One region of the Bacillus sp. AC266 genome, then DNA from elsewhere that is predicted to be linked to it. Evidence: predicted binding sites of a transcription regulator. Region 1 holds the regulator's gene; each other region holds the start of a gene.
What was found. Region 1 encodes Rex, which represses fermentation and respiration genes when NADH is low (regulators of the CRP and FNR family bind a similar motif). Its sites were predicted from a motif close to TTGTGAAATATTTCACAA; they were not measured.

Region 1 (6,195 bases):
CTGCGCTCAAAAACATAAAAAAACATCCACTTCTATATAGAAGTGGATGTTTTTCGGGAGAACGGAATTACATCATTCCGCCCATACCACCCATGCCCATGCCGCCCATGTCAGGCATTGCTGGTGCATTTGGTTCTGGCTTGTCAGCAACTACAGCTTCAGTTGTTAAGAACATAGCTGCAACAGATGCTGCGTTTTGAAGTGCAGAACGAGTTACTTTAGCTGGATCTACGATACCAGACTCAAGCATGTTAACCCATTCGCCAGTAGCTGCGTTGAAACCAACGCCTACTTTTTCGCCTTTTAGACGCTCTACAACTACAGATCCTTCTAGACCAGCGTTGATTGCGATTTGACGAACTGGCTCTTCTAGTGCACGAAGTACGATGTTGATACCTGTTGCTTCGTCGCCTTCAGCTACGATAGAAGCTACTTTTGTGTATACGTTCATAAGTGAAGTACCACCACCTGCAACGATACCTTCTTCTACTGCTGCACGAGTTGAGTTAAGTGCATCTTCAATGCGAAGTTTGCGCTCTTTTAACTCAGTTTCAGTTGCTGCACCTACTTTAATTACTGCTACACCGCCCGCAAGTTTAGCAAGACGCTCTTGTAATTTTTCACGATCGAATTCAGAAGTAGTTTCTTCTAATTGCGCGCGGATTTGACCGATGCGAGCTTCGATTTGTTGTGAATTTCCAATACCTTCAACTACAGTTGTGTTTTCTTTCGTTACAACAATTTTACCAGCACGTCCTAAAGATTCAACTGTAGCAGATTTTAAGTCACGTCCTAATTCTTCAGTGATTACTTCGCCACCAGTTAAGATTGCGATATCTTCTAGCATTGCTTTACGACGGTCACCAAATCCAGGAGCTTTAACAGCAACTACATTGAATGTACCACGAAGTTTGTTCACTACTAATGTAGCTAACGCTTCGCCTTCTACATCTTCAGCAATGATAAGAAGTGGTTTACCTTGTTGTACCACTTGCTCTAATACTGGTAAGATTTCTTGGATGTTAGAAATCTTTTTGTCAGTAATTAAAATGTATGGGTTATCAAGAACTGCTTCCATTTTGTCAGAATCAGTAATCATGTAAGGAGATGCATATCCACGATCAAATTGCATACCTTCTACTACGTCTAATTCTGTTGTGAATCCTTTAGATTCTTCTAAAGTAATAACGCCGTCGTTACCAACGCGCTCCATTGCTTCAGCGATTAATTGACCTACTTCTTCGTCAGCCGAAGAAATAGCAGCTACTTGTGCGATAGAAGATTTACCTTCGATTGGTTTAGAAATCGCTTTTAATTCTTCAATTGCAGCAGTAACAGCTTTTTCGATACCTTTACGAAGACCCATTGGGTTTGCACCAGCTGTTACGTTTTTAAGACCTTCACGAATCATAGCTTGCGCTAATACAGTTGCAGTTGTCGTTCCGTCACCAGCTACATCGTTTGTTTTGCTAGCAACTTCTGCTACTAATTTCGCACCCATGTTTTCGAATGCATCTTCTAATTCGATTTCTTTTGCGATTGTTACACCGTCATTTGTAATAAGTGGTGAACCAAATTTTTTCTCAAGTACAACGTTACGACCTTTTGGTCCAAGCGTTACTTTTACTGCGTTTGCAAGAGTGTCGACACCGCGAAGCATCGAACGACGTGCTTCTTCACTAAATTTAATATCTTTTGCCATAATAATTGACCCCCTTGGATTTTTAAAATGTATATAATTAACCGATAATTGCTAAAATGTCACTTTCACGTAAAATCAAGTAGTCTGTACCTTCGTATTTCACTTCAGTACCTGCATATTTTGAGAAGATGATAAGATCACCTGCTGCTACCTCTAAAGCAACACGCTCACCATTTTCAAGCACTCGGCCTGTACCTACTGCAATAACTTTACCCTCTTGTGGTTTTTCTTTTGCAGTTTCTGGTAATACAATACCACTTGCTGTTTTTTCTTCTGCTTGAACAAGTTCAATTACAACGCGATCACCTAATGGCTTTAGCATGAACAATAACCTCCTCATTTTGTTATGTAAATTTTATTTATTAGCACTCAAGTCACACGAGTGCTAACACACTTCTAATAATAAATAATCTCAATTTCTTTTGCAAGTAAAAAAATCATAATTTTTTCGCAAATTACTTTATGCACTTTCCTATATATCATTACTTCTTCTACTGCCTTTACTATATGAATCGTTGTTCCCACTTCTTGTATGTTACAATATGAAAGACACCCTAAGTTGTTTTCGCTAAACGTACAACTTTTTCCTGTCTCCTATTTTATTTTCAAATACTTATTTACAAAAAAAATATAATTCAAATGAAAGTTTATATCGTAGGTAGCATATTTACATGTTATCCTACCTTATCTCATACACTAGAGTTAGAAAGGATGGTTAAACCATTTGAAGAAACAATATTGGTGGATTATCGTTACATACATTTTAATGCAGTTATCTGGAATTGTTGGCTTACCACTACTCCTAAAAACAGGGCTCTATGATAATAGAGGATTTACCATGGAGGAAAAAGGTCAAATCATAACGGGACATTGGGCAATCATTAGCTTCTTTGTTGCATTATGTATCGTGCTTTGGTTACTTAGAATAGATATTCGTGACAGGCATTTAGATAAAATGCGTGTTACGATCCCAGCTACAGTTGGTTGGATTATAATCGGTATTCTCTTAGCTTTCTCTTCCCAAATAATTGCCGGTATGATCGAAATGCGTCTACTAGGAATTAAACAAGGTTCGGAAAATACAATGAAGCTGATGGAAATTGCAAGAACGACACCTTGGTTCCTCATTGTTGTATCTATAATCGGACCTATCTTAGAGGAAATCGTATTTAGAAAAATTTTATTTGGCACACTTTATAAGAGATTTAATTTCTTTGTTGCTGCTATCATTAGTTCACTTGTATTCGCGGCGATTCATTTTGATTTTACTCACTTATTGGTATACACTTCTATGGGGCTCGTATTCGCCTTTTTATATGTACAAACGAAACGCATTATCGTTCCTATAGCAGCCCATGTGGCAATGAATACATTAGTCGCTATTGGACAAATTTTTATGAGCAATGAGCAAATTCAAGAAATGATTAAAGAAGCTGAAAAAATGCAAGGCTTTATCGGAGGATTTTTAGTATGAGAAACTCACCATTGTTCATGGCTGCATTGTACTTTCTTCTTGGATGTATCTTTACACGCTTCGCCATTACGAACGTAACAGATACAATCTGGAATATGTGGACAATACTATTTGCAGTTATGGCAACAATTGATTTTAATTTGGCACTTCGCCTTATCTTAGTTAAATTCACAAAGAAAAAACAATAATAAAACGCAGAGGTCATCTCCTCTGCGTTTTATTGTGGATAATTCTTCAAAAAATAAACAAGAGTTTGTAACTCTACAGCTAAATCAATGTGATGAATCCTTATATTCTCTGACACATTTAAGCGTGCTGGTGTGAAATTTAAAATACCATGCACGTTCGTTTCTGCCAATCTATCTGCCACAGATTGCGCTACTGTAGCGGGTACCGTTAATATTGCCACTTGTATATCAGTTGATAAACGTTCTTCTAGTTCATCCAAATGATATACAGGAATGCCTCCGATTTCTGTCCCAACTTTCTCTTCACTAACATCAAACGCCATTTCAATTTTTGTATTATTGTTTTTCGTGAAATTATAATGTAAGAAAGCGGTCCCTAAATTACCTACTCCAATAAGTGCCACGCGTGTTATATCATCTTGGTCGAGTGTTTCACGGAAAAATGATAATAAATAATTTACGTTATATCCATATCCTTTTTTCCCTAACGCTCCAAAATATGAAAAATCTCTTCGAATAGTTGCGGAATCAACCTTTACCGCTTCACTCAATTCGGCTGATGAAACACGTTGCTTACCAGAAAGAGATAAGTTTTGGATAAATCGATAGTATAGAGGCAATCGTTTGGCAGTGGCCTGTGGAATTTTTTGCTGATCCATATAACCTCTCCTCTCTTCCTATCTTTATTCTTATACTTGAATCAAATACAGAAGTTTAGTACTCATGAATTTCCTTGTATAATAAAGAGAAGAAGTATTCTCTCTTTATTTTAAACTATACACTATTTTTAGTATGATTGAGAAATATAAACATGGCAAAGTTAAGAAATTATTTGAGGTGAAAACATTGATATTATTACAAGTGAATGGGCTTTCGAAATTATACGGTGCAGAAACGATTCTTGCAAACATAAAATTGGAAGTACAAACAAAAGATCGTATCGCATTAGTCGGACGAAATGGAGCTGGAAAATCTACATTATTAAAAATAATAGCTGGCGAGTTATCTCATGATGGTGGTGAAATTATAAAACCGAAAGATGTCTCAATGGGGTATTTAGCTCAAAATACCGGATTAGAAACGTCTTTAACAATTTGGGATGAAATGTTAACCGTCTTTACACACTTGCAGCAGATGGAGACAAAACTTCGAAGGCTAGAGCAAGAGATGGGAAAAGAAGAAAACTTTTCAAATGCGGCTATATATGAGAAATTATTAGCTGATTATGACCAATTACAATTAGATTATAAAGATCAAGGCGGCTATCAGTACGAAGCGGATATACGCTCAATTTTAAGCGGTCTTGGCTTCCCAGTTGAAACGCATCAGACGAAAATTTCCACATTAAGTGGTGGACAAAAGACTCGATTAGCTCTCGGGAAATTATTATTAACTAGACCAGACTTACTTATTTTAGACGAACCTACAAACCATTTGGATATTGAGACACTAACATGGCTTGAACAATATTTACAAGGCTATCCTGGCGCGATTTTAATCGTTTCCCATGACCGTTATTTCTTAGATAAACTTGTTACACAAGTATACGAAATTTCTAATAAGGAAAGCCGACGATTTGTTGGTAACTACAGTAAATATTTAGACTCAAAATCAGCTCTATACGAGCAAGAAATGAAGCGTTATGAAAAACAACAAGATGAAATTTCTAAACTGGAAGACTTTGTACAAAAAAATATAGCTCGTGCATCTACGACAAAACGCGCTCAAAGTCGCCGTAAACAATTAGACAGAATGGAAGTATTAACTAGACCATTAGGCGATTCTAAATCAGCTTCCTTCCACTTCGATATTGAAAAACAAAGTGGAAATGATGTTTTACAAGTGAAAGATGCAACTATTGGCTATTATCAGGAACCGATTATTGAACATGTAAATATGCGCTTAACTCGCGGTGACAGTGTTGCCTTAGTTGGGCCAAACGGAATTGGAAAATCTACATTATTAAAATCCATTGTGAATAAGTTACAGCTATTACATGGAAACGTTGCTTTCGGCTCAAGTGTATCTGTTGGTTATTATGATCAAGAACAAGCCAACTTAACATCTTCGAAGCGAGTTTTAAATGAATTATGGGATGAATATCCCCTGCAACCTGAAAAAGAAATTCGCACTATACTAGGCAACTTTTTATTCACAGGGGATGATGTACTCAAACCAGTATCTTCTCTTAGTGGTGGACAAAAGGCTCGACTAGCTCTTGCAAAACTTATGATGCAAAAATCCAATTTATTAATTCTCGATGAGCCAACAAACCATCTTGATTTAAATAGTAAAGAGATTTTGGAGAATGCTTTAATTGATTACCCAGGTACTCTTCTATTCGTCTCTCATGACCGCTATTTTATTAATCGCGTAACGACAACCGTTGTTGAGTTATCAACAGAAGGTGCACAAGAATATTTAGGTGATTACGATTATTACGTTGAAAAGAAAAATGAAATGATTGAACGTGCGGAACTAGAGCAAGAAGATGAAGTACCTGTTCAAAAAATGGTAGCACAAGAAAAATTAAATTATCTCGAAGAAAAAGAACGTAAACAGCTAGAGCGTCAACGTACTCGAAAAATTGAAGAACTGGAACAAAATATCGTAGGCTTAGAAGAAGAAATTGCTACGTTAGAAGATCAGCTTTGCTTACCAGAAATATATGCAGATTATGAAAAGGCTAGTGAAATTACAACTAAAAAGCAAACACTGCAAGAACAGCTTGAAGCTTGTATGGCAGAATGGGAAGAACTGCATATATAAGAGAATTTAAAAGAGGAGGATGTCTCATAAGTCGGGCTTTTTGACGAGATGACCTCCTTTTT
Region 2 (6,195 bases), on a different contig from region 1:
GTTTTTTATGCATAGACAAAACAAAAAAGAGTGCAAACTTTTTTGCACCCTTTGAACTTACCTCTATTAGAAATCAAAGTTATCAGGATCTGGACCAACGCGGTGGTTCTGATTTAAAGCATCAATCTTTTCCATATCTTCTTTTGTTAATTCGAAGTCGAATATATTAGCATTCGCAATAATACGCTGTTCTTTCGTTGATTTCGGAATCGTTACAACTTCATTTTGAAGATCCCAACGTAAAATGATTTGCGCTGTTGTTTTACCGTACTTATCAGCAACTTCTTGTAAAGTTTCATTATCTAATAATTGCCCTTGCATAAGTGGTGACCATGCTTCCATTTGGATTCCTTGTTCTTTACAGAAAGCTTGTAGTTCTTTCTGCGTTAAACGCGGGTGATACTCTACTTGGTTAATCATCGGCTTAATTTCCGCACCTTCCAATACGTCTTTCAGATGATGGATTTGGAAGTTACTTACGCCAATTGCACGCACGCGTTCTTCTTTATAAAGTGTTTCTAACGCTCTCCACGAATCTTTATATTTCCCTTCAACAGGCCAATGGACAAGATATAAATCTAAATAATCTAGTTCTAATTTTTTTAAGCTCTCTTCGTATGCAGCAAGTGTCGTTTCATATCCTTGATCTGCGTTCCACACTTTTGAAGTAATGAATAAATCTTCTCGAGAAATTCCTGCTTCTTTTATACCAGCGCGAATGCCTTCTCCAACTGCTTTTTCATTTCCATAAATCGCAGCTGTATCAATGCTACGGTATCCTTCTTTAATGGCTACTTTCACAGCCTCTACAAGTTCCGGTCCATCTTCTACTTTAAATACACCTAAACCGAACCAAGGCATTTCCACACCGTTATGCAATGTTGTTTTACTTTGTAAATTTTTCATTATATTTTTCTCTCCTTTATTTTGCTTGATCTCTTTTTTCTAAGTTCATACTCCAAGCTGTTAAAATAACAGCGCCTACTACCATAATGCCGCCTACCCAAGCTGTATGAATTAATCCTAACGAGTTCGTTACAATACCGCCCAAATAAGCCCCAAGAGCAATTCCTGCGTTAAATGCTGCAATATTCATTGCTGATGCGATATCAACGGCACTCGGCACGAAACGCTCAGCCAATATAACGACATACACTTGTAGTCCTGGAACATTCATAAACGCGAATAGCCCCATAAAAATAATTGTGATAAGCCCCGCTACTTGAAACGGCGCTGTAAATGTTAGTACGAATAATACAATTGCTTGAATAAAGAACATGTAAAATAGTGCACGAATTGGATTATGATTCGATAATTTTCCGCCGACCATATTCCCAATCGCAATTGCAATCCCGTACACTAACAAAATGATTGTAACGGTACTCGATTTAAATCCTGTTACTTCTTGTAATAGCGGAGATAAATACGTAAATGTTACGAATGTTCCTCCGTATCCTAATGCAGTAATGACGAAAACAAGTAAGAGTCTTCCGTTCGTGATAAGTTTGAATTGATCACGAAATGATACTCGTGTACCCTTTTTTAAGTTAGACGGAATTAACATGCTGTTTGCGACTAAGGCAATAATTCCAATGACCACAATCACCATAAAAGATGCTCTCCAGCCAAATTGTTGACCAATAAACGTTCCAATTGGTACACCTGTAATCGTCGCAACGGTTAAACCAGTAAACATAAATGCTATTGCACTAGCACGTTTATTCTCTGGTACAAGTGCAGCCGCAATTGTGGATCCTATCGACATAAAAACGCCGTGTGCAAACGCAGATACAACCCTCGCCATAAGCAACACAATAAAACTTGTTGCCACTGCCGCAATTCCATTACCAATAATGAAAATAATCATAATCCACATTAATAACGTCTTTCGCGACATACTAGCTGTTAATGACGTTAATACTGGGGCACCAAACGCTACCCCTAATGCATATAAAGAAACGGTTAAACCCGCTGTTGTAACAGAAACATGTAAATCTTCCGAAATAGATGGTAATAAACCGACACTAATAAACTCGGTTGTACCAATTCCAAATGCACTAATTGCTAGCGCTAATAAAGCAAACATACTTCTTCGATTTGTCTGAACAGCCGAAGATGATACTGCATATGAATTCAATTGAACTCCTCCTTAATGCGAGAAATCCAATCATAATAGTATGATAAAAAGGCCTTTTTATCTTCTACAAAAATAATGTTACTGCTGATATATGCTATTATGAATGGCTTCACTCTTTTTTTGAAGAACGCACTTTAAAGTACGATAGGTACCAAAAAGTAACATAGGCACTTTTTAGTACCGTACTACTCATTTCCCTCTTACGTATGCTATTATGGAACATATTCAACATGATAAAAAGTACGTACTTTAAAGTGCTATAGGTACTTTTTAGTAACATTTAAATTATTTGGCTTCTTTTGTTGGAGAACTGAAATCTACATTCATCAAAGGAGATTTTTATATGAAGAAATATAATATTCCCGTTGAAGCGACTTTAGAGGTTATCGGCGGAAAATGGAAAGTCGTTATTCTTTGCCACTTAACGAAAGGTACAAAGAGAACGAGTGAATTAAAACGTCTCATGCCTGGTATTACACAAAAGATGTTAACACAGCAATTACGCGAATTAGAAGAAGACGGAGTTATTCAAAGAAAGGTATACAATCAAGTACCACCGAAAGTAGAATATTCTCTTACAGACTACGGTTGGTCTTTAGAATCCATTCTTGATTCTCTTTGTACTTGGGGCGAATGCCACCTTGAAAAAAGCGGTAACACATCAATGCTAATTACAGAAGGTGAACAATAAAAAAAGGAAAAAATGAACATAAATTTGTCCATTTCCTCCTTTTTTTCTTTATATATATGTACATTTTTAAGATGGATAAAATAATTTATGCGCTTTCATGCCTTGTCAGTACTAGGTTACAGAATCAATATCAAATAATTAGGAATCATTTTTATGTTAACATACGTGTATATAGTATATAATATAGGATATATATTATATACACTTTCCGATAAGGGAACTTTCCATTATGCGGACAAGCCATGTATCGGACAGTTCATAAATAATAGGTAGGACATTATGGTTTTGGATTTATGATTTCAGCTTACTTGCTGTCATAAATTTAAAGGCATTTTATTGTGCTTTGTGAAACTTTGTATAAAGTTTCGCAAGTGTTTACTATCTTACCTATAAAAAATAAGAGTATTGCTATCGTAAAGGAGAATTGGAGATGCCAGAAACTATGACTCAAACAAAGCCAGAACAAGAAACTGTACAAATTTCTGCTAGCCAAGGACAACTTGATGTACTTGATCAGTTGTTAAAACCTGAGGTACAAGAATCATTAACAACACTAGTAGAACAGCTTCCAAAATTAACTGAGCTTGTTAACATTTTAACTAAGTCTTATGACTTCGCTCAAACTGTTGCTACTGATGAAGTATTAAAAAGCGACACTGTTAGTGCAATCACAGAGCTTGTAGAACCTGTAAAAGATACAGTGAAAAGCATGGCTGCAACTGCTATCGAAGCGAAAGATCGTGCTGATGAAAGCAACGAAGTTATCGGCCTGTTCGGTCTATTAAAATTACTAAAAGACCCACAAGCACAAAAAATGTTCCGCTTTGTGAACGCATACCTTCAAATTAGTGCAGAACGTAACAATAAATAATTTAACTTATAACAACAATTAGTAAAGACGGGGGATAACATACTATGTCAAAACAAATTGTCATCTTAGGCGCTGGTTATGGCGGTCTTCTTGCCGCTTTAAACGTACGTAAATACTACAGCAAATCAGAAGCACAAGTTACAGTGATTAACCAATACCCAACGCACCAAATCATCACTGAACTACACCGCCTTGCAGCTGGTAACGTTGCTGAGCAAGCAATTGCAATGCCACTTACAAAGCTTTTCAAAGGTAAAGACATCGATCTTAAAATTGCAACAGTTGAGTCATTCTCAGTTGATAGCAAAGAAATCAAACTAGCTGGTGGCACTACTTTATCTTACGATGCACTTGTAGTTGCTTTAGGAAGTAAAACTGCTTACTTCGGTATTCCAGGACTAGAAGAAAACAGCATGGTATTAAAATCTGCTGCTGATGCAAACAAAATCTACAAACACGTTGAAGACCGTATTCGTGAATACGCTAAAACGAAAAACGAAGCTGATGCTACAATCGTAATCGGTGGTGGCGGATTAACTGGCGTTGAGCTAGTTGGTGAGCTTGCTGACATTATGCCTAAACTTGCAAAAAGCCACGGCGTAAATCCAAAAGAAGTTAAACTTCTTCTTGTTGAAGCAGGTCCAAAAATCCTTCCAGTATTACCAGACCACTTAATCGAACGTGCAACTGCTAGCTTAGAAGCACGCGGTGTTACATTCTTAACAGGTCTTCCTGTAACAAACGTTGCTGGTAATGAAATCGACTTAAAAGACGGTCAAAAAATCGTTGCTAACACATTCGTTTGGACAGGCGGCGTACAAGGTAACCCATTAATTGGTGAATCAGGTCTTGAAGTAAACCGCGGTCGTGCAACTGTTGATGCACATCTACAATCTACTTCTCACAAAGACGTATTCGTTGCTGGAGACAGCGCTGTTGTCTTCTCTCCAGACGGTCGTCCATACCCACCAACTGCACAAATCGCTTGGCAAATGGGTGAGTTAATTGGATACAACTTATACGCAGCACTAGAAGGCAAAGCATTCGAAGAGTTCGCACCTATCAACTCTGGAACACTTGCTAGTCTAGGACGTAAAGATGCTGTTGCTACAATCGGAGCAAGCAATACTCCGCTTAAAGGTTTACCAGCATCATTAATGAAAGAAGCAAGTAACGTTCGTTACTTATCACACATTAAAGGTCTATTCAGCTTAGCATACTAATCTGAATATAAGCCCGAATCATGCCCTGCATGGTTCGGGCTATTTTTATCCCGCTATTTGCGGGCTGATAATCAGTGGGGATGAACAAAATCCCCCACTGATTAAAGTTTCACTTTATCCGTAATTTTCTCTAACTTATTTATTCGACAAAAGAATAATATAACCTCTTTAATTATCAAAATATACTGACTTTTTTATGTCGAAATTGTGTATATGAAAAGAGCGGAAGTAGATATCTTCCCTACTTCCGCTCTTTCACAAGAACTATTCTCCTAATTCCACTAAGCTGTAGTTCTTCTTCCCTTTACGAATAATGATGAATCGTCCATCAAATGAATTTTCTACAGTAACATCCCTACTGACATCCGTTACTTTTTCACCATTCATAGATATAGCCCCATTATTAATATCTTCACGCGCTTGACGTCTAGAAGGTTCCATTCCTAAATCAACTAGCCACTCTACGATATTTTTCGTCTCTTTTGAAGATTGGAATGTCGGCATCTCTTTAAAGCCTTGTTCAATTTCATCAGCTGTTAACGACTTAATATCTCCGCTAAATAACGCTGCTGTAATTTTCACTGCCTGTAAAAATGCTTCTTCTCCATGAACGAATTTCGTCATTTCTTCCGCTAATACTTTTTGTGCTTCACGTTTATGAGGCTCTGTTTCTACCTTCGCTGCTAATTCATCAATTCGCTCTTTCGTTAAGAACGTAAAGTATTTCAAGTATTTAATTACATCACGGTCATCTGTATTCACCCAGAACTGGTAAAATTCAAACGGTGTTGTCTTTTCCGGATCAAGCCAAATAGCACCACCTGCTGATTTACCAAACTTCGTACCATCTGATTTTAATAATAATGGAATCGTTAATCCGAATACTCTCGCTTCATGACCTTCTAACTTACGAATTAAATCTAAACCACTCGTAATATTTCCCCATTGATCACTACCACCAATTTGCAATTGAACATCTTCTTTTGTGTATAAATGATGAAAATCCATCGCTTGCAAGATTTGGTACGTGAATTCTGTGAAAGAAATCCCTGTATCTAAACGACTTGCGACAATATCTTTCGCTAACATGCTATTTATGCTAAAGTTTTTTCCGTAATCACGTAAAAACTCGATAATGTTTATTTTATGTGTCCAGTCATAGTTATTTACCATCTTCACTTCGCTATTCCCGCCAAAGTCAAATAGCTTTTTCATTTGCGCTGTTAACGCATCTACATTATGCTGCACCACTTCTAAAGTTTGCAGTTGACGC
Region 3 (6,195 bases), on a different contig from region 1:
CTCAGCTGGGAGAGCGCCTGCCTTGCACGCAGGAGGTCAGCGGTTCGATCCCGCTAGGCTCCACTTATTTGAATATAACTTATGGCGGTGTAGCTCAGCTGGCTAGAGCGTACGGTTCATACCCGTGAGGTCGGGGGTTCGATCCCCTCCGCCGCTACCATAAAGGACCTTTAGCTCAGCTGGTTAGAGCAGACGGCTCATAACCGTCCGGTCGTAGGTTCGAGTCCTACAAGGTCCACCACTCAAAGTTCATATCTCGGAGGTATACCCAAGTTCGGCTGAAGGGATCGGTCTTGAAAACCGACAGGCGGCGAGAGTCGCGCGGGGGTTCGAATCCCTCTACCTCCTCCATTTTTTCTAAATTAAATCTTATATCATCGCGGGGTGGAGCAGTACGGTAGCTCGTCGGGCTCATAACCCGAAGGTCGCAGGTTCAAATCCTGTCCCCGCAACCAAATGGTCCCGTGGTGTAGTGGTTAACATGCCTGCCTGTCACGCAGGAGATCGCCGGTTCGACCCCGGTCGGGACCGCCATTTTTTTTACATAAAGGCTCGGTAGCTCAGTCGGTAGAGCAGAGGACTGAAAATCCTCGTGTCGGCGGTTCGATTCCGTCCCGAGCCACCATTTTGAAATCGCAAGCCGGCTTAGCTCAATTGGTAGAGCAACTGACTTGTAATCAGTAGGTTGGGGGTTCAAGTCCTCTAGCCGGCACCACTTTCAAAATGAGCCATTAGCTCAGTTGGTAGAGCATCTGACTTTTAATCAGAGGGTCGAAGGTTCGAATCCTTCATGGCTCACCATTTTTAATTTAATGCGGGTGTAGTTTAGTGGTAAAACAAGAGCCTTCCAAGCTCTGGTCGAGAGTTCGATTCTCTTCACCCGCTTTTTATGGGCCTATAGCTCAGCTGGTTAGAGCGCACGCCTGATAAGCGTGAGGTCGATGGTTCGAGTCCATTTAGGCCCACCATAATTATTCCGCAGTAGCTCAGTGGTAGAGCTATCGGCTGTTAACCGATCGGTCGTAGGTTCGAGTCCTACCTGCGGAGCCATATTATAGAGAAGTACCCAAGTGGCTCAAGGGGCTCCCCTGCTAAGGGAGTAGATCGCGAACGCGGTGCGAGGGTTCGAATCCCTTCTTCTCTGCCAGATTTTGGCCCGTTGGTCAAGTGGTTAAGACACCGCCCTTTCACGGCGGTAACACGGGTTCGAATCCCGTACGGGTCATACTAAAAGAGATAGCATAATCTGCTATCTCTTTTTTGTTGTATATATGTTATCTAAAGCGGACTTTTAGTAGTCTGCTTTAGATAACATATATAGATAGAAGAAGCTGTCTCTAAATAGGTAATCTATTGGAGACAGCTTCTTTATGGTGTTATCCTTGTCGAAACGTCGATATAACCAAAGTTGTGTTCGATATAATTTCACTTACCAAGAAAACTTTAAGAAAAAACCTTTCACAATCTAAAGAAAACGCCTCCATTGAGATGAATTTCACCCGCATTCTAACAACTTTACACTCTATGTGAAAAAGTTCACAAATAGGTCATAATTTGTGAAGGAATTCACAATAATCCGTGCTACAATATGTATGTAAAGAAGTTAAACAACATTAAATTAGTATTTTAATTAATTACTTAAACAATAATAAAAAATAGATGTAAACAATTGAAAGGGGAAATTAACATGAAAAAAGGTATCAATCGCGTAGTATTAGTAGGAACAGGAGCTGTAGGTTGCAGTTACGCTTACTCAATGATCAACCAAGGTGTAGCTGAAGAATTCGTACTAGTAGATGTTAATGAAGCAAAAGCAGAAGGAGAAGCAATGGACTTAAGCCATGCGGTACCATTCTCTCCAGCACCAACAAAAGTTTGGAGCGGTAGCTATGCAGATTGTAAAGATGCAGATTTAGTAGTTATCACTGCTGGATTACCACAAAAGCCAGGCGAAACTCGTTTAGACTTAGTTGAGAAAAATACAAAGATCTTTAAACAAATTGTTCGTGGTATTATGGATAGCGGATTCGATGGAATCTTCTTAATCGCAACTAACCCAGTTGATATTTTAACTTACGTAACTTGGAAAGAATCTGGTTTACCGAAAGAGCGCGTAATCGGTTCTGGTACTACTTTAGACTCTGCTCGTTTCCGTTACATGTTAGGTGACTACTTAGATGTAGATCCACGTAACGTTCATGCTTACATCGTTGGTGAGCATGGTGACACTGAGCTTCCAGTATGGAGCCACGCTACTGTAGGTGTACAAAAACTAGAAACAATCTTAGCGAACAACGAACAGTATAACCAAGAAGATTTAGATAAAATCTTTGAAAATGTACGCGATGCAGCTTACCACATTATTGAGCGTAAAGGCGCAACTTACTACGGAATCGGTATGTCACTACTTCGTGTAACTAAAGCGATCTTAAGCAACGAGAACAGCGTATTAACTGTATCTGCATACCTTGAAGGCCAATATGGTGAGAAAGATGCTTACGTAGGTGTTCCAGCTGTTATTAACCGCGAAGGTGTACGTGAAATCGTAGAACTTGAATTAAACGAAGAAGAAAAAGTGAAGTTCGCTCATTCTGTAAAAGTATTAAAAGAAACAATGGCACCAGTACTATAATAATTGCTAAATAATTCAGAGGCGGGAAACTGCTTCCTACCTCTGAGTTTTTATATAATTTAATATAAATTCCTTTTCCGGTTTCCCTTGTATATCCCCAATATACCCCTTTTGCTGGAGAAGGGTCGTTTATAGAAAAAGCACTCTATTTTTGAATAGAGTGCTTTTGTGCGTTATCCCACTATTTGCGAGCAGAGTTTCACCTTATTCTTTAGGAGTTAACCTTGTGGCGATTTTTCCAAAACGGCATTCATCTCCCGCATACTCATTAGATATTCCTTGAGGTGGGAGTTTTCCGTCGGGAAGTGATAAAATTTGGGACAAAAAATGTTGAGAAATATTTTTAAACAATAGATTATTTCGCATGTATTTTACGTGGAAAGAGCGTGAAATACAGAGAAAAACCAATAAAATAAATATTGAGCAACAATGAAAGGTGAGAAATAGTAAGGGGAATAAAGCGTTTGCAATGAATATTCGTCAAAATTCGATAATTTACACGGAAAATGTGAATATTTTAAGTGAAATTTAAGAAAAAAACGAATATTTTTTAAAAAATAACAAGGATATTTCAGTTTTTCGCAGAAATGATAAAGAGTAAAAAATTTCTGTCATCTTAGTGAGGTGAACATATTGGATGTAATAAATTGTGAAGAAGTGAAACGAGATGAGTTTCATACAGAAAAGTACTATGACAGTTATAACATCTTTGGCGCACATATTGTGACGGAAGATGGGATGCGAGGTGTACGATTCACAGTATGGGCTCCTCATGCGAAAGCAATGAGTGTTGTTGGGGATTTTAATGAATGGGATTATGAGCAACATAAGATGCTACAAGTGACAGAAGAGGGGATTTGGTCCTTGTTTGTACCGCATATTGAAGAGAATGATATATATAAGTATGCGATTGAAACGATGGACGGTGACGTTATTTTAAAAGCGGATCCTTATGCAGTATATGCAGAAGTAAGACCAAATACGGCATCTGTAGTTTTTGATATAGAGGGATATGAATGGAATGATAAAAACTGGATTCGTAAGAGAAAGAAAAAATCGATTTATAAAGAAGCGATGACAGTTTATGAATTACATTTCGGTTCTTGGAAAAAGAAAGAGGATGGCGCTCTGTATTCTTACAGAGAAATGGCCGAGGAGCTCATTCCGTATGTGGTGGAACATCAATTTACACATATTGAAATTATGCCGCTTGTTGAGCATCCATATGATCGTTCTTGGGGATATCAAGGAACAGGATATTATGCGGCGACAAGTAGATTCGGCACGCCACATGATTTGATGTATTTTGTCGATGAATGTCATAAATATGGAATCGGTGTCATTTTAGATTGGGTACCGGGGCATTTTTGTAAAGATGCTCACGGTTTATATTTGTTTGATGGGACACCGACTTATGAATATAAAGATAGAGACGTACAAGAAAACCTGGTATGGGGAACTGTTAATTTTGATTTAGGGAAGAGAGAAGTACGTAATTTCTTAATTTCAAATGCGTTATTTTGGATGAGGCATTTCCATATTGATGGTTTCAGGGTAGATGCAGTTGCGAATATGCTGTACTGGAATAAAGAAGGAAAAGAGCAAAGCAATGAACATGCTGTTTCTTTCTTACGAGAGTTAAATGAAGCCGTGTTTGCAGAAGATGAAGAGTTTCTTATGACAGCGGAAGATTCAACAGCTTGGCCACTTGTAACAGCTCCAACATACGAGGGTGGACTTGGATTCAATTATAAATGGAATATGGGTTGGATGAATGATGTGCTGAAATATATGGAATGTGCGCCAGAGTACCGGAAATACATTCATGAGAAAATGACATTCTCTTTAATATATGCTCACTCTGAAAACTTCATATTGCCGCTTTCTCATGATGAAGTCGTTCATGGGAAAAAGTCGTTATTAAATAAAATGCCGGGAGATTACTGGGATAAGTTTGCTCAGCTTCGTTTATTATATGGATATTTCTTTACTCATCCAGGTAAGAAATTACTCTTTATGGGTGGAGAATTCGGGCAATTTGATGAGTGGAAAGACCTTGAAGATTTAGATTGGAATTTACATGATTTTGAAATGCATCGTAATATGCATGATTACTTTAAAGAGCTCATAGCATTGTATAAGCGCTCAAAACCACTTTGGCAGTTAGATCACTCGCCTGAAGGATTTCAGTGGATTGATGCTAATAATAATGAGCAAAGTATTTTCTCGTTTATCCGCCAAGGGGATAAGCAGGAAGATGCGTTAGTTGTCGTATGTAATTTTACGAAAGCTACATATGAAAACTATAAAGTAGGTGTACCAGATTTCGAGTACTATAACGAAATTTTAAACAGTGACTCGGCGCAATATGGCGGATCGGGGCAAGTTAATAAGAAACGTCTCAAGACGATTCTAGAGCCATATCATAATCAAGCGGCACATGTAGAAATTACAATTCCACCATTTGGCGTATCCATATTACGACCAGTGAAGACGAGAAAGGGGAGCAAAAAACAAGATGGCTCAAAAACAAAAGTGCGTAGCAATGTTACTAGCAGGGGGAAAAGGTAGTCGTTTAAGTGCATTAACAAAAAATTTAGCCAAGCCAGCTGTTCCATTTGGTGGTAAATATCGCATTATTGATTTTACGTTAAGTAACTGTGCAAACTCCGGTATTGAAACGGTGGGGATTTTAACACAATATCAACCGTTAGAACTTCATAATTATATTGGAATCGGAAATGCTTGGGATCTTGATCGTGTAAACGGTGGAGTCACTGTGTTACCTCCTTATGCGGAGTCTTCAGGTGTGAAGTGGTATACAGGTACGGCAAGTGCTATTTATCAAAACTTAAACTATTTAAGTCAGTATGAACCAGAATATGTCCTTATTTTATCAGGCGATCATATTTATAAAATGGATTACAGCAAAATGCTAGATTACCATATTGAGAAAGAAGCGGACGTTTCGATTTCTGTTATTGAAGTGCCGTGGGATGAAGCAAGTCGCTTTGGCATCATGAATACAAATGAAGAGATGGAAGTTGTTGAATTTGAGGAGAAACCGCAATTTCCAAGAAGTAATCTTGCATCAATGGGAATTTATATTTTTAACTGGGCTATTTTAAAAGAATATTTAGAGATGGATGCAAGAAACCCTGAATCTAGTAATGACTTCGGAAAAGATGTACTTCCGCTTTTATTAGATGAAGGGAAGAAGTTGATGGCGTATCCGTTTGAAGGATATTGGAAAGATGTTGGAACGGTGAAAAGCTTATGGGAAGCGAATATGGATTTACTTCGCGATGAAACATCGTTGAACTTGAACGATCGTAATTGGCGCATTTATTCTGTAAATCCAAACGAGCCACCTCAATATATTGCAGAAAAGGCAAAAGTAGAAGAGTCACTTATTAATGAAGGGTGCGTCATTGAAGGGGACGTGAAGCATTCTGTTTTATTCCAAGGAGTGACGGTGGAAGAAGGTAGTATGGTAATCGATTCTGTCGTTATGCCGGGGGCAAAGATTGGTAAAAACGTTGTGATTGAAAGAGCGATCGTTG

Region 2: the regulator Rex is predicted to act here: its motif matches at 3,182-3,199, upstream of AC0IXC_RS17875 (DUF1641 domain-containing protein).
Region 3: the regulator Rex is predicted to act here: its motif matches at 1,525-1,542, upstream of AC0IXC_RS07455 (L-lactate dehydrogenase).

Annotation. Positions count from the first base shown of each region.
Region 1 is NZ_CEEDEC010000015.1:3,218-9,412, reverse strand. Features, by position in the region: gene groL (chaperonin GroEL) at 68-1,702, opposite strand; gene groES (co-chaperone GroES) at 1,740-2,024, opposite strand; gene AC0IXC_RS28695 (CPBP family intramembrane glutamic endopeptidase) at 2,427-3,176, shown strand; gene AC0IXC_RS28690 (YdiK family protein) at 3,173-3,364, shown strand; gene AC0IXC_RS28685 (redox-sensing transcriptional repressor Rex) at 3,394-4,023, opposite strand; gene AC0IXC_RS28680 (ABC-F family ATP-binding cassette domain-containing protein) at 4,211-6,133, shown strand.
Region 2 is NZ_CEEDEC010000004.1:156,574-162,768, forward strand. Features, by position in the region: gene AC0IXC_RS17860 (aldo/keto reductase) at 67-906, opposite strand; gene AC0IXC_RS17865 (MFS transporter) at 923-2,086, opposite strand; gene AC0IXC_RS17870 (winged helix-turn-helix transcriptional regulator) at 2,481-2,828, shown strand; gene AC0IXC_RS17875 (DUF1641 domain-containing protein) at 3,259-3,699, shown strand; gene AC0IXC_RS17880 (NAD(P)/FAD-dependent oxidoreductase) at 3,744-4,922, shown strand; gene tyrS (tyrosine--tRNA ligase) at 5,187-6,195, opposite strand, start outside.
Region 3 is NZ_CEEDEC010000002.1:13-6,207, forward strand. Features, by position in the region: tRNA gene AC0IXC_RS07385 (tRNA-Ala) at 1-63, shown strand, start outside; tRNA gene AC0IXC_RS07390 (tRNA-Met) at 84-160, shown strand; tRNA gene AC0IXC_RS07395 (tRNA-Ile) at 165-241, shown strand; tRNA gene AC0IXC_RS07400 (tRNA-Ser) at 259-351, shown strand; tRNA gene AC0IXC_RS07405 (tRNA-Met) at 379-455, shown strand; tRNA gene AC0IXC_RS07410 (tRNA-Asp) at 459-534, shown strand; tRNA gene AC0IXC_RS07415 (tRNA-Phe) at 550-625, shown strand; tRNA gene AC0IXC_RS07420 (tRNA-Thr) at 640-715, shown strand; tRNA gene AC0IXC_RS07425 (tRNA-Lys) at 726-801, shown strand; tRNA gene AC0IXC_RS07430 (tRNA-Gly) at 815-885, shown strand; tRNA gene AC0IXC_RS07435 (tRNA-Ile) at 892-968, shown strand; tRNA gene AC0IXC_RS07440 (tRNA-Asn) at 976-1,050, shown strand; tRNA gene AC0IXC_RS07445 (tRNA-Ser) at 1,057-1,147, shown strand; tRNA gene AC0IXC_RS07450 (tRNA-Glu) at 1,154-1,225, shown strand; gene AC0IXC_RS07455 (L-lactate dehydrogenase) at 1,688-2,632, shown strand; gene glgB (1,4-alpha-glucan branching protein GlgB) at 3,266-5,203, shown strand; gene glgC (glucose-1-phosphate adenylyltransferase) at 5,151-6,195, shown strand, end outside.